3 regions of the Pseudomonas sp. LBUM1644 genome follow, and region 2 is predicted to be linked to each of the others. Evidence: predicted binding sites of a transcription regulator. Region 2 holds the regulator's gene; each other region holds the start of a gene.
What was found. Region 2 encodes sigma-54, which starts transcription at its own class of promoters, with help from an activator protein. Its sites were predicted from a motif close to ANTGGCATNNANNTTGCTNT; they were not measured.
Positions count from the first base shown of each region.

Region 1: a site for sigma-54 is predicted at 4,235-4,254, ahead of ACA052_RS08075 (circularly permuted type 2 ATP-grasp protein). Genes of this name have one in related genera too.
Region 3: a site for sigma-54 is predicted at 3,365-3,384, ahead of flgB (flagellar basal body rod protein FlgB). Genes of this name have one in related genera too.

Region 1 covers NZ_CP166812.1:1,765,893-1,771,649, reverse strand. Annotated here, with positions in the region: partial or broken gene ACA052_RS08090 (c-type cytochrome) at 80-902, shown strand; gene ACA052_RS08085 (transglutaminase family protein) at 1,019-1,834, opposite strand; gene ACA052_RS08080 (alpha-E domain-containing protein) at 1,831-2,781, opposite strand; gene ACA052_RS08075 (circularly permuted type 2 ATP-grasp protein) at 2,794-4,203, opposite strand; gene ACA052_RS08070 (ribonuclease E inhibitor RraB) at 4,619-4,960, opposite strand; gene ACA052_RS08065 (hypothetical protein) at 5,174-5,407, opposite strand; gene speE (polyamine aminopropyltransferase) at 5,593-5,757, opposite strand, start outside.
Region 2 covers NZ_CP166812.1:921,238-926,994, reverse strand. Annotated here, with positions in the region: gene ACA052_RS04190 (KpsF/GutQ family sugar-phosphate isomerase) at 1-686, shown strand, start outside; gene ACA052_RS04185 (KdsC family phosphatase) at 686-1,210, shown strand; gene lptC (LPS export ABC transporter periplasmic protein LptC) at 1,218-1,790, shown strand; gene lptA (lipopolysaccharide transport periplasmic protein LptA) at 1,777-2,325, shown strand; gene lptB (LPS export ABC transporter ATP-binding protein) at 2,325-3,050, shown strand; gene ACA052_RS04165 (RNA polymerase factor sigma-54) at 3,235-4,728, shown strand; gene hpf (ribosome hibernation-promoting factor, HPF/YfiA family) at 4,803-5,111, shown strand; gene ptsN (PTS IIA-like nitrogen regulatory protein PtsN) at 5,124-5,588, shown strand; gene rapZ (RNase adapter RapZ) at 5,591-5,757, shown strand, end outside.
Region 3 covers NZ_CP166812.1:4,823,432-4,829,188, forward strand. Annotated here, with positions in the region: gene ACA052_RS22020 (ribonucleoside-diphosphate reductase subunit alpha) at 1-139, shown strand, start outside; gene flgE (flagellar hook protein FlgE) at 350-1,699, opposite strand; gene flgD (flagellar hook assembly protein FlgD) at 1,730-2,452, opposite strand; gene flgC (flagellar basal body rod protein FlgC) at 2,468-2,911, opposite strand; gene flgB (flagellar basal body rod protein FlgB) at 2,915-3,322, opposite strand; gene cheR (protein-glutamate O-methyltransferase CheR) at 3,661-4,488, opposite strand; gene ACA052_RS22050 (chemotaxis protein CheV) at 4,535-5,467, opposite strand; gene flgA (flagellar basal body P-ring formation chaperone FlgA) at 5,550-5,757, shown strand, end outside.

The DNA of each region.
Region 1 (5,757 bases), 840 kb from region 2:
TTAATCGCCTCTTAAAAATGTGACTGGTTCGCTACCCGGGCCAGCGTGGGTGTGCCAACCTTTGCGGCACTTCCACGACATGGACGGCGATCACCTTGAAAACGCTCATTCTGCTCGGGGCCTTGCTGCTCAGCACGCCCCTCTCTGCCGCACAGCTGAACCTGGAGCTGGGCGCGAACAGCCGCACCTGGCAGACCGAGGAATTGCTCAAGCATCCTCAAGTCCAGACCCTCACGATCACCAACGACGTTTCCTACAAACGGGACATGAGCTATCGCGTCGTGCCCTTGGCGGCGTTGTTGACGGGCATCACACCTGACGATCATCTGCAGGCCGTGGCGCTGGATGGATTTGCCGCCGAACTGGCTGCCGCGCCGTTACTCAATGCCAAGGGTGCACGGGCGTGGCTGGCGATTGAGGACCCGGCCAAACCCTGGCCGGCGTTGTCTGAGGGTAAGCCGAGTGCCGGGCCGTTTTACCTGGTCTGGACTGATCCGCAGGCGGGTAACATCAGCCCCGAGCAATGGCCGTTCCAAGTGGCGAGCATCAAGCGCATGGCGCCAGTGGCCGAACGTTTCCCGGCGTTATTGCCCGACCCTGCATTGAAGGCGGACGATCCGGTGAATCAGGGGTTTGCGCTGTTTCAGAAGAATTGCCTGGCGTGTCATCGGCTGAATGGCGCCGGGGATGCGCAGTTTGGGCCGGATCTGAATATTCCGTTCAACCCGACGGAATATTTTGGGGCGGACTTTTTGAAGCGCTATATCCGTGATCCACAGAGTTTGCGTCAGTGGCCGCAGGCGAAGATGCCCGGCTTTTCAGAGCAGGTATTACCGGACGGGGATCTGGAGATGTTGGTGGGGTATTTGAAGCATATGGCGGGGCGCAAAGTTAAACCTTGATCGCGCCCCCCCTGTAGGAGCGAGCTTGCTCGCGATGGTGTGTCAGTAACATTGATGTCGACTGACACACCATCGCGAGCAAGCTCGCTCCTACAGGGGTTGTGCGGTGTCGCTGATTACTGCTGTTGCACTGAGATGACTGGAGCAGGCAACGGCGTCGGCGATACAAACACCTTCGCATGCATTTGTTCGCACCCACCGCCCCGGCGCATGCCGCGGACCGGGCAGGCATCGAGGTAGTCCAGGCCCACCGCCAGTTTCAAGTGCCGTTCCGGCCGCGCCAGCTCGTTGGTCACGTCAAAGCTGTACCACGCGTCATCGAGCCAGGCTTCCGCCCACGCGTGGCTGGCCAGGTGCTCGCTGTTCTCGCTGTACAAATACCCCGACACATAACGCGACGGGATGCCCAGGCTGCGGGCGCAGGCGAGGAAGGCGTGGGCGTGGTCCTGGCACACGCCCGAACGTCCGGCGAAAGCCTGGGCCGCGCTGGTGTCCACTTCGGTGGAACCCGGCGTGTAGGTCATGTGCGAGTTCAAGCCATGCATCAAGTCGATCAGGGCCGTGCGATCCCGACGTTTTTTGCATTCCTTCTCGGCAAAAGCGCGCAGGGCTTCGTCGGGCTCGGTCAGGCGAGTGAACCGCAGGAACGGCAGCGCCGACTGGCTCTCATGCTCGGCTTCGCGCAGCTCGTCGATGTCCACCTGGCCACGAGCACCGATGATGATCGCTTCGTGCGGCTCGTCCATGGTCAACACGTGCAGGATGTTGCCGAACGGATCCAGTTGCGCGCGCACCGGACGCGGCAGGTCGAGCTGCCAGCTGAGCACATGCTGGCGCTCACTGTCGTGGGGAGTCAGTCGCAAATACTGGATGCTCGCCCGCACCTGATCTTCGTAGTGATAGGTGGTCTCGTGGCTAATGGAAAGTCTCATGCAGCCTCCAGATAGGAACTGTGAATGGCGTTGCCCAACTGGCGCACCAGCGGGATGAACTCGGTCAGCCAGGCATGCAGGCCTTCGTCGAGAATTTCATTGATGCCGGTGTAGCGCAGGCGCGCGTCGATCTCTGCCGCCAAACGTTGCGCCGGACGACCGTTGGCCCCAGGCAACTGGGCGAGGATCTGGTCGATTTCTTCCGTGCAGGCGCGCAGCGATCGCGGCACATCGGCCCGCAGCAGCAACAATTCGGCCACATGCCGGGCACCGGGCGCGTCGCGGTAAATCTCGGTGTACGCCTCGAACGACGACAGCGCTCGCAACAAAGCGCTCCACTGGTAGTAAGCGTGAGCCGTGCCGTCGCTGACCGCTTCGGCTTGATCGCCGGCCATTTCGTAGCGGGCATCGAGCAGGCGGAGCGTGTTGTCCGCCCGTTCGATAAACGTCCCCAGACGGATGAAACGGAACGCATCGTTACGCATGATCGTGCCGTAGGACGCGCCACGAAACAGGTGGGAACGTTCCTTGATCCACTCGCAAAAACGGCTCATGCCGTAGCGACTCAATCCCTGATCGGCGATCCCGCGAATTTCCAGCCAGGTGGCGTTGATGTTTTCCCACATGTCGGCGGTAATTCGCCCACGCACCGCATGGGCACTGGCCCGCGCGGCACCGAGGCAGCTGTAGATGCTCGCCGGGTTGGCCGCATCCAGGGCGAAGAAATGCAGCAGCCGTTCCGCATGCAACTCGCCGTGGCGCTCCAGGTAATCGTCCAGGGTGCCGGTAATCAGCAAGGGCATGGCGAGTTCGTGGAGGCCGTCACCGCGACCATCCTGTGGCATCAGCGACAGCGAATAACTGATGTCGAGCATCCGTGCGAGGTTTTCCGCCCGCTCCAGGTAACGCGACATCCAATACAAATCCGAGGCAGTTCTACTTAACATGACAGGCTTCCTTCAATCCTCGACCACCCAGGTGTCCTTGGTTCCGCCGCCCTGGGAAGAATTCACCACCAGGGAGCCTTCGCGCAGGGCAACACGGGTCAGGCCGCCCGGCACAACCCGGGTCTCGCGGCCAGACAATACAAACGGACGCAGGTCGATATGGCGCGGCGCGATGCCGTTTTCGACAAAGGTCGGACAGGTCGACAGCGACAACGTCGGTTGCGCGATGTACGCGTGGGGCTTGGCCTTGATGCGGGCGCGGAACGACTCGATTTCTGCCGCCGTCGCCGCCGGTCCCACCAACATTCCGTAACCGCCGGAGCCCTGGGTTTCCTTGACCACCAAGTCTGGAAGATTCGCCAGCACGTGGGAAAGTTCAGAAGGGTTACGGCACTGGAACGTGGGGACGTTCTTCAGGATCGGTTCTTCGTCGAGGTAGAAACGGATCATGTCCGTGACAAACGGATAGACCGACTTGTCGTCCGCGACCCCGGTGCCAATGGCATTCGCCAGCACCACGTTGCCAGTGCGGTACGACGACAGCAGCCCCGGGACGCCGAGCATCGAGTCCGGATTGAACGCCAGCGGGTCGAGGAAGGCATCGTCGAGGCGCCGGTAGATCACATCGACGGCTTTCGGCCCATCCGTGGTACGCATGAAGACTTTGTCGTCACGCACGAACAAGTCCGCGCCCTCCACCAGCTCGACGCCCATTTCCCGGGCCAGAAACGCATGCTCGAAAAATGCACTGTTGAAACGACCCGGTGTCAGCACGACCACGCTGGGGTTATCGATCGGGCTGGAGCTTTTCAGGGTGTCGAGCAACAGGTTCGGATAATGGTCGATCGGCGCGATGCGCTGGGCCGCGAACAGCTCGGGGAACAGCCGCATCATCATCTTGCGGTCTTCGAGCATGTAGCTCACGCCGCTCGGGGTTCGCAGATTGTCTTCAAGCACGTAGTAAGTGCCGTCGCCATCACGCACCAGATCGACGCCCGAGATATGCGAATAGATATCCCGGTGCAGATCCAGCCCTTGCATCGCCAATTGGTATTGCTCGTTGGCCAGCACTTGCTCGGCCGGGATGATGCCGGCCTTGATGATGCGTTGCTCGTGGTAGAGGTCGGCGAGGAACATGTTCAACGCCTTGACCCGCTGGATGCAGCCGCGTTCGACGATCCGCCATTCACTGGCTGGGATACTGCGCGGAATGGTGTCGAAGGGAATCAGCCGCTCTGTGCCTTGCTCGTCCCCGTACAGCGTGAAGGTAATCCCGGCGCGATGAAACAACAGATCGGCCTCACGTCGCCGTTGTGCCAGCAGCTCGTCAGGCGTGTCGGCCAGCCAACGGGCAAATTCCCGATAGTGCGGGCGGACTTGGCCGCCGGCATCGTACATCTCATCAAAATAGGTGCGGATCATGCCGTACTCCTTGTCACCCGGACATCTAGGCTTCGCAAGGCCCGTGCCATCGGCAGAAACGCTTTGATATCAATCGGTTGGATAAATACGCCGTTAACACTGCACCAACCTTGTGCAGCAAACGCCCCAACCTGATCGCCCCCGCTTCATTGCAAGGCGAAGTCATCGCCTATCACCAGCATAGTCAGAGTTGATTTCACTGCCCGGCTGGCGACGAGGATAATCCACGCATTCGCTGGAAAAACTGACCGAACTTCCCTTTTGCCGCCTGCTCAGGCGGTTTTTTTTTGCGTTTTTGAAACGTTATGAATCAAAAACGAGATCAAAAGATCGCAGCCTACGGCAGCTCCTACAACAAACGAAAACGGCCAACCCAAAGGTTAGCCGTTACTGGAAGTTGTCACTGTTCATAAAGTTATGCGAGTAGCCCTCGTACCTCCTGCTTGACGCCCCACCCTTCGATGATGCCACCCAGAGGCTCGACTATCGCCTCGAAGTCCTGCTCAAAGTCGCCAATGCCGTCATAGGTGGCGTACATCACTTTGCTCAGTTCCAGGTACCACGCGCCGTCATCGCGCACACTGATTTGTGCATTTAAGGATTCACCACAGTAATGCCCTGCCGCCCTGCGTGCCCGCTCCTCGTCCGGGAAAATGGCGTAGAACTCGATGGGATGGAACCGTGAAAAGTCGAAACCGCCTTCTTTCATGCGGCGCAGCACACTGCTGCTGATGTCTTCTTGATAGGCTGTGCTCATGAAACGTCCTCCTCAAACTGATGGATAGACTTTCCGTACTCCCGACGCCCGCAACCGAATGGTGAAGGCTATGCGACAAACACGTTGCCGATGGGAAACAAGCATGTAGCTGACAAGACCAGACCTTAGCGATCCATTCGCTGATCTCGCTTGCAGAGTAGCCTCAAGAGAGAGCCGCTGCCAAGGCCTGGTTAAGAATGTGACAGGAGATGTTCAGACTGGCGTGATGCCGAGGATTTGTATGCTGTTCTGGGTCTTGAGACTTTTAACGCTGGCATCAGCGGTTCGCCCTTCCAGATCGTTCAGATCCAGTTCGGCGGCGACAGGAAGTAGCCGGGCCTTGATAAGTTTGGCGGCGTGCTCGTTATCCGGGCACTCGTCGCACTCAAAAACTTCGTCGACTGTTTCACCGTGATCATCCACGAAAGTGATTTTCCACTTTTGCATCAGTGCCTCCTCGAACAACCCGCAAATGGGCTTACACCTATCTGGACTTTTGCCCTGACTGATCGTTCAAATGGATTACACCTATTACCTGTAGGAGCTGCCGCAGGCTGCGATCTTTTGATCTTTGATGTTTTGCAAGCAAGATCAAAAGATCGCAGCCTGCGGCAGCTCCTACGGGGGGGATTTTAGTCGTTGCTGGGCTTGTTGATCGCCTGCAGTACGTATTGCGGCAAGGCGAAGGCGCCGATGTGGATTTCCGGGTTGTAATAGCGGGTGATGATGCCGCTGCCGGCGAAGCGCTGTTGCAGGGTTTCGCGGGACAACTTGCGATAGGCGGTATGGGTCGCGCC
Region 2 (5,757 bases):
CGTTGTCGAACTCCGGCTCCACCAATGAAATCATCACGCTTCTGCCGCTGATCAAGCGCCTGGGCATCCAGTTGATCAGCATGACCGGCAATCCCGAGTCTGCGCTGGCCAAGGCTGCCGAGGTCAATTTGAACGTTCACGTCGAGCACGAAGCGTGCCCACTGAACCTCGCGCCGACGTCGTCGACCACCGCAGCCCTGGTCATGGGCGACGCCCTGGCCGTCGCGTTGCTGGAAGCCCGCGGCTTTACCGCTGAAGATTTCGCGTTTTCCCACCCGGGTGGTGCACTCGGTCGACGTTTACTGCTGAAAGTGGAAAACGTCATGCACGCCGGCGAAGAACTGCCGAAAGTCCAGCGCGGTACGCTGCTCAAGGATGCCTTGATGGAAATGACCCGCAAGGGCCTGGGCATGACGGTCATTCTGGAAGCGGACGGCAAGCTGGCCGGGATCTTCACGGACGGTGACTTGCGTCGCTCGCTGGATCGCACCATTAACATTCACCAGGCGACCATCGACGAAGTGATGACCGCCCACGGCAAGACCGCCCGCGCCGAGATGCTCGCCGCTGAAGCCTTGAAGATCATGGAAGACAACAAAATCAGCGCACTGGTGGTGGTCGACAGCGACGACCGTCCGGTCGGCGCCTTGAACATGCACGACTTGCTGCGTGCGGGAGTAATGTAATGAGCACGGACCTTCTGGAACGCGGAAAACAGATCAAGCTGGCGGTGTTCGACGTTGACGGTGTCCTGACCGATGGACGCCTGTACTTCCTCGAAGACGGCAGTGAATTCAAGACGTTCAACACCCTCGACGGCCAAGGCATCAAGATGTTGATGGCAGCGGGCGTGCAGACGGCTATCATCAGCGGCCGCAAGACTCCGGTGGTCGAGCGACGGGCGAAGAACCTCGGCATTCCACACCTGTACCAGGGTCGAGAAGACAAACTGGTGGTGCTCGACGAGCTTCTCGCCCAACTCAACCTAAGCTATGAACAGGTCGCCTACCTCGGCGACGACCTGCCGGACCTGCCGGTCATTCGCCGCGTAGGCTTGGGCATGGCGGTGGCCAATGCTGCCAGTTTCGTACGCGAACACGCCCATGGCATCACCCAGGCCCGTGGTGGCGAAGGTGCCGCTCGCGAGTTCTGCGAATTGATCCTGCGCGCCCAGGGCCGTCTCGATGCGGCCAACGCCGCGTACCTGTGAGCCAACTATGCTGAGCAAAAAGTTTCGCAACATCCTGGTGTTCGGTTGCATCGCGGCGATTTTTGCGGCGGTCGGCTACTGGAACATCAGCCCGGAACGCTTCCTCGACAAGACCGTGGTCAAGGTCGATGAAAGCGCTATCGACTATTACGCCACCAACGCCCACAGCGTGCAGTTCCTGCCGGACGGCAAGTTGCAGTACGAAATGACATCCGACAAGGTCGAGCACCTGAAAGCCACCGACGTGACGCTGCTGACCAATCCCGACCTGAACATGTTTCGCGGCACCGAATTCCCGTGGCATGTGCAGAGCGAACGCGGCGAGGTCAATTCGGGGGGCACCGAGGTAGAACTGATCGACTCGGTACGCATCACTCGTTTCGACGAGAAAAACCGCAAGACCCTGATTACCTCCACCCGTATGACAGTGTTCCCGCAGCAGCAATATGCGCAGACCGAGCAACCCGTTAGAATCGACGGCGCTGGTGGTGTGTCGACTGGCAAGGGAATGAAAGCGTATTTGAAAGAAAGCAGGATACACCTGCTATCGAACGTAAGAGGACAGTATGAGGCTCGTTAAAACTCTCCCTATTTTGCTCAGTCTGGGCGCAGCACTGGGAAGCGTGAGCGCCTGGGCTCTGCCGAACGATCAAGAGCAGCCTATCCGCATTCAAGCCGACGATGCCCAACTGGACGACAAAAACGGCATTGCCACCTACAAAGGCGATGTGATCATTACCCAGGGCTCAATGAAGGTCACCGGCAATACCGTGACCATCACCCGCACCCCGGCCGGCGACATCGACGTGGTGACTTCGGTGGGCAACCTCGCCTACTTCGAGCAATTGCAGACCGCTGGCGACACCAAGCCTGTTCAAGGCTGGGGCGTAACCATCCAGTACCACGCAGCGCAAAACCGCATCGTGCTGATCGATCGCGCCAAAGTGATCGACAAGGACAACAACACCACCCAAGGCGAGAAAATCGTCTACGACACGGTGAAGAAGCTTGCCAGCGCCGGTCGCGCCACGGGCAGCAAGGTCACCGAGTCGCGTCCGCGCATCGACATGGTGATCCAGCCCAAGCCGAAAACCGACGAGAAAAAGGCCCAGTAATGGCAACTCTGAAAGCTCAGCATCTGGCCAAGAGCTACAAGAGCCGCCAGGTCGTGCGTGACGTCAGCCTGTCCATCGACAGCGGTCAGATCGTCGGCCTGCTTGGCCCCAACGGTGCCGGCAAGACCACGTGCTTCTACATGATCGTCGGCTTGGTTCAGGCCGATCAGGGCCGCGTCCTGATCGACGACCTGGACGTCAGCCACCAGCCCATGCACGGCCGCGCAAAGGCCGGTATCGGCTATCTTCCGCAAGAAGCGTCGATCTTCCGCAAACTCTCGGTGGCCGACAACATCATGGCCATCCTCGAGACCCGCAAGGAACTCGACAAGGCTGGTCGTCGCAAGGAACTGGAAAGCCTGCTGCAGGAGTTCCACATCAGCCACATCCGCGACAACCTGGGCATGAGCCTGTCCGGTGGTGAACGCCGCCGTGTGGAAATCGCCCGGGCACTGGCCACCAACCCGAAATTCATCCTCCTCGACGAACCGTTCGCCGGCGTGGACCCGATTTCGGTGGGCGATATCAAGCAGATCATTTATCACCTCAAGGCCAAGGGCATTGGCGTGCTCATCACTGACCACAATGTCCGTGAAACCCTGGACATCTGCGAAACCGCCTACATCGTCAACGATGGCCAGCTGATCGCCGAAGGTGACTCCGCCACCATTCTGGCCAACGACCTGGTCAAGGAAGTGTACCTGGGCCATGAGTTCCGTCTGTAAGCGCTGAGGTGTCTGGCTGATTGTCCGGGCGCTTGTCTCGATAAAAAATCAATAGTTTTTTATTGTTACAACGCTCTAGGCAAACGCTGCAGTTTCGGGCATATAATTTGCTTATGTTTGGCGCTCCGGCGCCCTGTAGTGGATGGCGCATGTGCGCCGGCGAATAAGGTGTTAAGCCCCTGCCATGAAACCATCGCTAGTCTTGAGAATGGGCCAGCAGCTGACGATGACACCGCAGCTGCAACAGGCCATCCGCCTGCTCCAATTGTCGACCCTGGACCTGCAACAGGAAATCCAGGAGGCCCTGGAGTCCAATCCGATGCTCGAACGCCAGGAAGAAGGCGACGACTTCGATAACGCCGACCCCTTGGCTGACAAAGCCGAACAGCCACCCAATGCCGATGTTTCGGAACCCTCTTACCAGGAAACCGCCCCGACGGTGGACAACCTCGAGGAAGGCGACTGGAACGAGCGCATTCCCAACGAACTGCCCGTCGACACCGCGTGGGAAGACGTCTACCAGACCAGCGCCAGCAGCCTGCCGAGCAACGATGACGACGAGTGGGATTTCACCACCCGCACATCCGCCGGTGAAAGCCTGCAAAGCCATCTGTTGTGGCAACTGAACCTGGCGCCGATGTCCGACACCGATCGCCTGATCGCCGTGACCCTGATCGATTGCATCAACAATCAGGGCTACCTGGACGAAACACTCGAGGAAATCCTCGAAGCCTTCGACCCGGAACTGGACATCGAACTGGACGAAATCGAAGCCGTCCTGCACCGCATCCAGCAATTCGAACCCGCCGGCATCGGCGCGCGCAACCTGGGTGAATGCCTGCTGCTGCAATTGCGCCAGTTGCCCGCCAAGACGCCTTGGCTGGCCGAAGCCAAGCGCCTGGTCAGCGATTACATCGACCTGCTCGGCAGCCGCGACTACAGCCAGCTCATGCGCCGCATGAAGCTCAAAGAAGATGAACTGCGCCAGGTGATCGAACTGGTTCAGAGCCTCAACCCGCGCCCAGGCTCCCAGATCGAGTCCAGTGAAGCCGAATACGTCGTTCCCGACGTGATCGTGCGCAAGGACAACGAGCGCTGGCTGGTAGAACTGAACCAGGAATCGGTGCCACGGCTGCGGGTCAACGCCCAATACGCCGGCTTCGTGCGCCGCGCGGACACCAGCGCCGACAACACCTTCATGCGCAATCAGCTGCAAGAGGCCCGCTGGTTCATCAAGAGCCTGCAGAGCCGCAACGAAACCCTGATGAAAGTGGCCACCCAGATCGTCGAGCATCAGCGAGGCTTCCTGGAGTACGGCGACGAAGCCATGAAACCGCTGGTCCTGCACGACATCGCTGAAGCGGTGGGCATGCACGAATCGACGATTTCCCGGGTGACCACGCAAAAGTTCATGCACACCCCCCGGGGTATTTATGAACTGAAATACTTTTTCTCCAGCCATGTGAGCACCTCCGAAGGCGGTGAATGCTCGTCCACGGCGATCCGCGCGATCATCAAAAAACTGGTTGCCGCGGAAAATCAGAAAAAGCCGTTGAGTGACAGCAAGATCGCTGGTTTACTGGAGGCACAAGGCATTCAGGTGGCTCGCCGCACCGTCGCCAAGTACCGCGAATCCCTCGGGATCGCGCCTTCGAGCGAACGTAAGCGGTTGATGTAGGGCCACGCCACAGCGTTCCAGTGGTAGATCATCTGATCTGCCGCTTTATGCACTGGCAACGAAGGAGAAGCTGTATGCAAGTCAACATCAGTGGACACCAACTGGAAGTGACCGAACCCCTGCGCGCCTACATCGGCGAAAAACTTGAACGACTGGAGCGGCATTTCGACAAGATCACCAATGTGCAAGTCACGATGACGGTCGAAAAACTGAAGCAGAAAATCGAAGCCACCCTGCATATTCCCGGCAATGAAGTGGTCGCTAACGCGGAACATACCGATATGTACGCGGCGATCGACGCATTGACCGACAAGCTGGATAAACAACTCAAAAAGCATAAGGAAAAGACCCAGAGCCTCCTCCAGGGCGCGACCGGTCGTTAACACTCCCAACCCATGATCCGACTTGAAAGCATCCTGACCCCCGGCCGTTCCCTCGTGAACGTGCCGGGCGGCAGTAAAAAGAAAGCCCTTGAGCAAATTGCCAACCTTATCCACCGCGAAGTGCCGGATCTGGCGATGCAGGATGTCTTCGAGAGTCTGGTCGCCCGCGAAAAACTCGGTTCCACCGGTTTTGGCAATGGCATCGCCATCCCCCACTGCCGCCTCAAAGGTTGCACGGCACCCATCAGTGCCTTGATGCACCTCGATGCCCCTATTGATTTCGACGCCATTGATGGCGCCCCGGTTGACCTGCTATTCGTGCTGCTGGTCCCGGAAGCCGCTACCGATGCGCACCTGGAGCTACTGCGCCAGATCGCCAGCATGCTCGACCGCATGGATGTGCGCAAAAAGTTGCGCAGTGCCCCGAGCAATGAAGCCTTGTATCAGGTTGTCCTGGACGAGCAGAACGGTCACTAATCATGCGCTTGATCATTGTCAGTGGCCGTTCCGGCTCAGGTAAAAGCACCGCACTCGATGTTCTCGAGGACAGCGGCTATTACTGCATCGACAATCTGCCGGCCGGCCTGCTGCCAGAGTTGGCCGAGCGCTCGCTGATTCACACCGAACTGGCACAACCCCTGGTTGC
Region 3 (5,757 bases), 2.4 Mb from region 2:
CATCAACACCGGCAAGCTGAACGCTGTTTCCAGCGGCGGCAACCACGGTGAAGACTCGGTCCTGGCAGCACCGGCCGGCCCTGCTCCAGTGCCAAAGGCTTGCGCCATCGACGAGCCGGATTGCGAAGCTTGCCAATAAGCTGAGCCGGTAATACCAAACCCCCGACAGCCCCCTGGCTTGTCGGGGGTTTTCTTTTGCCCTCTCTTTAAGATCAAAAGATCGCAGCCTTCGGCAGCTCCTACAGGGGCATGCGATTACCTGTAGGAGCTGCCGAAGGCTGCGATCTTTTGACCACAAAAAAGCCCCTCTTTCGAGGGGCTTCTTGTCAAGCGCTACAACCCAACAACATCAAGTCATCTGAATGATGGTCTGCATGATGGTGCTTTGAGTGGAGATGGTCTTCGCGTTCGCCTGGTAGTTGCTCTGCGCCTTGATCAGGTCGACCAGTTCGTTGGTCAGGTTGACGTTGGACTCTTCCAGGGAGTTGGAGTGAATCTCGCCCAGAGTGCCGGTTTGCGGCGCATCGTAGCCTGGGATGCCGGAAATGTAGGTTTCCTTCCAGCTGGTGCCACCAACCGGCTGCAAGCCTTGTTCGTTGGTAAAGCTCGCCAGGGAGATCTGGCCGATAGCCTTGGTCTGGTTGTTGCTGAAGTTGGCCAGCAACACACCGCTGCCGTCGATGGTCAGGTTAGTGATCTGGCCGGTAGCGTAGCCATTCTGCGCAGGAATCGAACGCGCGGTGTCGGCGTTGAACTGGGTGGTGTTGGCCATGGCAATGGACACGCCTGCCGGGTTGGCGGCCGCACCGTTGGCTGTCCAGACGCCGCCGGTCACAGTGCCTGGTGTCCAGTTGGTGATCTTCAGATCGCTGCTGATGGTAGGCGCAGGTGTCGGAACGGTCGGCGGAATAGTGACCGGTGCCGGTGTGCTGACCGAAAGCAGCTTACCTGACGTGTCGAACGTCATGGTCGAAGGGACCGGCGCATTAGCCGCAATAGCAGGGTCGCTGCCATCCGGGTTGCGACCATCGATCAGGGTGTAGGTATCCCACGTGTTGCCTGCAGTCTTGACCATGAATTGATCCATGGTGTGCTGGTTGCCCTGCGTATCGAAAATCGGGGTGCTGAACTGCTTGGTGAAGGTCGCGGGCTTGGTCGGATCGAACTTGTTGGCCACCACGGCCTGATCGATTACATCCGCCGAGGAGTTCAGGTTGATGGTCGACGACACAGAGCTGGTCGATTTCGGCGCCAGGTTGGAGGTGTCGATACGCAGGTCGGTCAACACGCCATTGACGATCTTGCCATTGGAATCCACACCGTAACCTTGCAGACGAGCAGAGTAGTCGGTGTTGGTGATGTAACCGTCCTTGTCGACCTTGAACGTACCGGAACGGGTGTAGGACAGCGAACCACTGTCGTTCAGCACGAAAAAGCCGGAGCCGTTGATGCCCATGTCCAGCACGTTACCGGTGTTGTTGATGTCACCCTGGGTGAACTGCTGGGACACGTTGGCCAGACGCACGCCGTTACCAACAGTCTTGCTGCCGGTGCCCAGCTTGGTGGCCGAGTAAACGTCTTCGAATTCTGCACGGGACGACTTGAAACCGGTGGTCGCGACGTTGGCGATGTTGTTGCCGGTAACGTCCAGTTGTTTGTTGGCTGCATAGAGACCGCTAAGGCCGATATTGAAAGACATATTCCACTCCTTTGTGCCGGTTAGTCGGCTCTATATACCAATGGTTTGAACTTTGGACAGGGCAATGCTGCCCAGCCCGGCCAGGTTGAGCATCAGCTCACCGCCCGTCTGGCTGATGGTGACGCTGTTGACGGTCGCCGGCAGATTGGTGACCAGCGATACCGCCTGGCTGTCGATGGTGGTCGACGCAGTAAAGGTGTAGGTGCCCGGTGCGGCGGTGGTGCCCGCATCGTCCTTGCCGTCCCAGATGAAACTGGCATTGCCGGCGGACTGACTGCCCATATCGATGGTGCGGACAACCTTGCCGTCCTTGTCCGCAATCTTGAGGGTGACCCCGGCCACCGAACCTGGCACCACGACCGAGCCGTTGAGGCTCTTGGACGTGTCGACCACTGCCTTGTCGCCCGGCGCGATGACCGAACGGCCCACCAGCGACGAAGCCTGCAAGGCCTGGGACGAGTTGTAGTTGCCGGCAATGCCGCTCACCGTGTCGTTGAGCGTGGTGATGCCTTCCAGACTACTGAACTGCGCCAACTGGGCGACGAACGCACCGTTGTCCTGCGGTTCGAGCGGGTTCTGGTTTTTCAGCTGGGTGACCAGCAATTGCAGGAACGCGTCCTTGCCCAGGGACTGTTTGCCCGTGGCACTGTTGGTCGCCGACGCCAGGCCGTCGGCGCTGGTGTTGGTCTTGACTGAGGAGTTGGCCAGGATGTCGTTGAGGCTCAAGCTGCTGGTGGTATCGGTAATACTCATGAAAGTCGCCCCTTATCACTGACCGAGGGTCAGGACCTTCTGCATCATGGTTTTGGCGGTGTTCATCATTTCGGCGTTGGTCTGGAACGAACGGCTCGCGGAAATCATGTCAGCCATTTCTTCCACCACGTTGACGTTCGGGTAGTAGACGTAGCCCTTGGCGTCGGCCGCCGGATGGTTCGGCTCATAGCGCGCTTCAAGGTTGCTCTGGTCTTCGACCACGCCAAGCACTTGTACGCCTTGACCGGCCGCGTCCTGGCTCTGGAACAACGAATCGCTGCCGCCGCTCTGGCCGCCCTGGAACATGGTGGCGAACACCGGGTGCCGCGCACGATAGGTCTTGTCGATGCTCGACGAGACGGTTTCGGCGTTGGCGATGTTCGAGGCCACGGTGTTCAAGCGAGTGGTCTGGGCACTCATGCCGCTACCGGCAATGTTGAAAACACTGGATAGAGACATGGCTTACTCTCCGCGAAGGGCTGACACCAGCCCTTTGAATTTGCTGTTGAGCAGGGTGAAGCTGGCCTGGAAGTTGACCGCGTTTTCCGCGTAGTTCGACTGCTCCAGTTGGGCGTCCACGGTGTTCTGGTCGATCGACGGTTGCATCGGCGTGCGATACAGCAGCGACTCGTCGCCATTGCCCAGGCCTTCAGCTTCGATATGGCGGCTGTTGGTCATGTTCAAGGCGAAAGTACCGTTCTTGGTTTTCTCGTTCTGCTCGGCGAGCACTTTCGAGAAGTCCAGATCCCGAGCCTTGTAGTTCGGGGTATCGGCGTTGGCGATGTTGTTGGCCAGGACTTCGGCACGCTGAGCGCGGAAGCCCAGGGCTTGTTCGTGGATACCGAGCGCTTTATCGAAACTGATGCTCATGCCGGGAAACCTTCGGGTGACCTGATTTTTCGTAGGTTGAACATAGCAAGCGGCGTGCCAATTCAAAAAAGCCCATAAACCGTGGCTTTGCGGGCGGTGGCAACGCGGCAATGCCAGAAAAGCGGCAACCGTTTTCCGCCGCCTGCCGCTTTTCTGCCGCTTTCCCCTCCTCCCTGTAGAAGCTGCCGCAGGCTGCGATCTTTTGATCTTGATCTCGCTCTTAAAAATACAAGATCAAAAGATCGCAGCCTGCGGCAGCTCCTACGTGATGCAAGTGCGGCAGGCAAAAAAAAACGGGAGCCTTGGGCTCCCGCTTTTTTTTGACTGCCGCACTTGCATCACTTCGCCTGGTAAATAATTCCCGGGCTGCACTGGACCATCTGGTAGTGGTCCGGCAAACCGTTCAGCGCTTCGGACGCGCCGAGGAACAGATACCCGCCCGGCTTCAACGTGCTGTGGATGCGCAACAGAATGTCTTTCTTCACCTCGGCAGAGAAGTAGATCAATACGTTGCGGCAGAACACGATGTCGAACTTGCCGAGGCTGGCATAGCTGTCCAGCAGGTTGAACGAACGAAAGTCCACCCGACTTTTGATCGGTGCCTTGATTGCCCAGCGGCCCGGCCCTTTCGGGTCGAAGTAACGCTGGAGGCGCTCGGGCGACAGACCCCGGCCGATCGCCAGGCTGTCGTACTCGCCGGTCTTGCAATTGGTCAGCATGGTGCCGGACAGGTCAGTGGCAACAATCTGCACACCCATCTTCAACTGACCCAGGTTGACCCGTTCGAACTCATCGATGGACATCGACAGCGAATACGGTTCCTGACCCGATGAGCACGCCGCCGACCAGATCCGCAGACGCTGGCCAGGGGCCGCCTTGATCGCTTCGGGCAACACCTTGTTCTTCAAGACTTCAAACGGATAGGTGTCACGAAACCACAGGGTTTCATTGGTGGTCATGGCATCCACCACCATTTCGCGCAAACCGCTGCGCGGCTGGGTCTGGATGCGCTGGACCAACTCACCCAAAGACTTGATGCCCTGCTGTTCCATCAGCTTGTTGAGACGGCTCGAGACCAGGTACTGCTTGTTTTCACCGAGCAAAATGCCACAGGCTTTTTCCAGAAATACCCGGAATTGTTCGAAATCCAAATTACCCGTAGACAATGATGCCGCCTCTTAAATCGTGTTTATCACCAGGAGCAGAAGGCCCCTAGCTGATGTCTGCTGCTTTGATCCGGTCGACTACCCGGGATGCCAGGTCATCAGGACGGAATTTGGCAAGGAAGTCATCGGCTCCGACTTTCTTGACCATCGCCTGATTGAATACGCCCGACAACGAAGTATGCAGGATGATATGAAGCTTTTGCATGCGAGGGTCGTTGCGGATCTCGGCCGTCAGGGTGTACCCGTCCATTTCCGGCATCTCAATGTCGGAAATCATCATCAGGAACTCTTCTTCCGGCTTCTTGCCCTCGTCGACCAGCTTGCGCAGGTAATCCAGCGCTTGCTTGCCGTCGTTCAACGCCACCACTTCGACGCCGACCGTCTGCAGGCAACGGGTGACTTGCTTGCGCGCCACCGACGAGTCATCGACCGTCAATACTTTCAGGGACAGCGCCTTGTGCTGGGTTTCGACATCCACCACGCCCACCGAAATCGCTTCCGGTGTCGGCGCCACTTCTGCCAGCACTTTCTCGACGTCGATGATTTCGACTAACTGATTGTCGACCCGAGTCACAGCCGTCAGGTAATGGTCGCGCCCCGTGCCCTTGGGTGGCGGATGAATCTCCTCCCAGTTCATGTTGACGATACGTTCCACCGACCGCACCAGGAAACCCTGGGTCTTGGTGTTGTACTCCGTGATGATCACGAAAGGATTGCTTTGATCCTTCAGCGCGCCGGAACCGGTCGCCATCGCCAGATCCAGAATCGGAATGGTCGCCCCCCGGATGTTTGCCACACCGCACACGACAGGACTGGACTTGGGCATCAGGGTCAGCTTGGGGCATTGCAGCACCTCGCGAACCTTGAACACATTGATCCCGTAGAGCTGCTGGCCGTCGAGACGGAACAACAACAGCTCAAGGCGATTCTGCCCCACCAGTTGCGTGCGCTGGTTTACCGCATCCATTACCCCAGCCATGCACAGACTCCTACACCAACGCTTAAGTGTGTTGCGACGCACCTTCATCACTAAACGGCACGGCGCTTGCTTTTTAACTCTTATGAACACAGAACCGACATTTTTTCGACGCCTGACATCAAACTTGCGCAAAGTGCTTTGCGCGATGTCGGCCGTTTGCCTGTTCAACGCTGGCAGCCCTGCCCTTGCTGACGCGGTTACCTTGCCTGACATGCTTATCGGCGTCACTCAGGGCTTTCTTGAATTCACCGTAGAGGACTATCTGGCTACGAGTCAAACGGAAGGCCGTT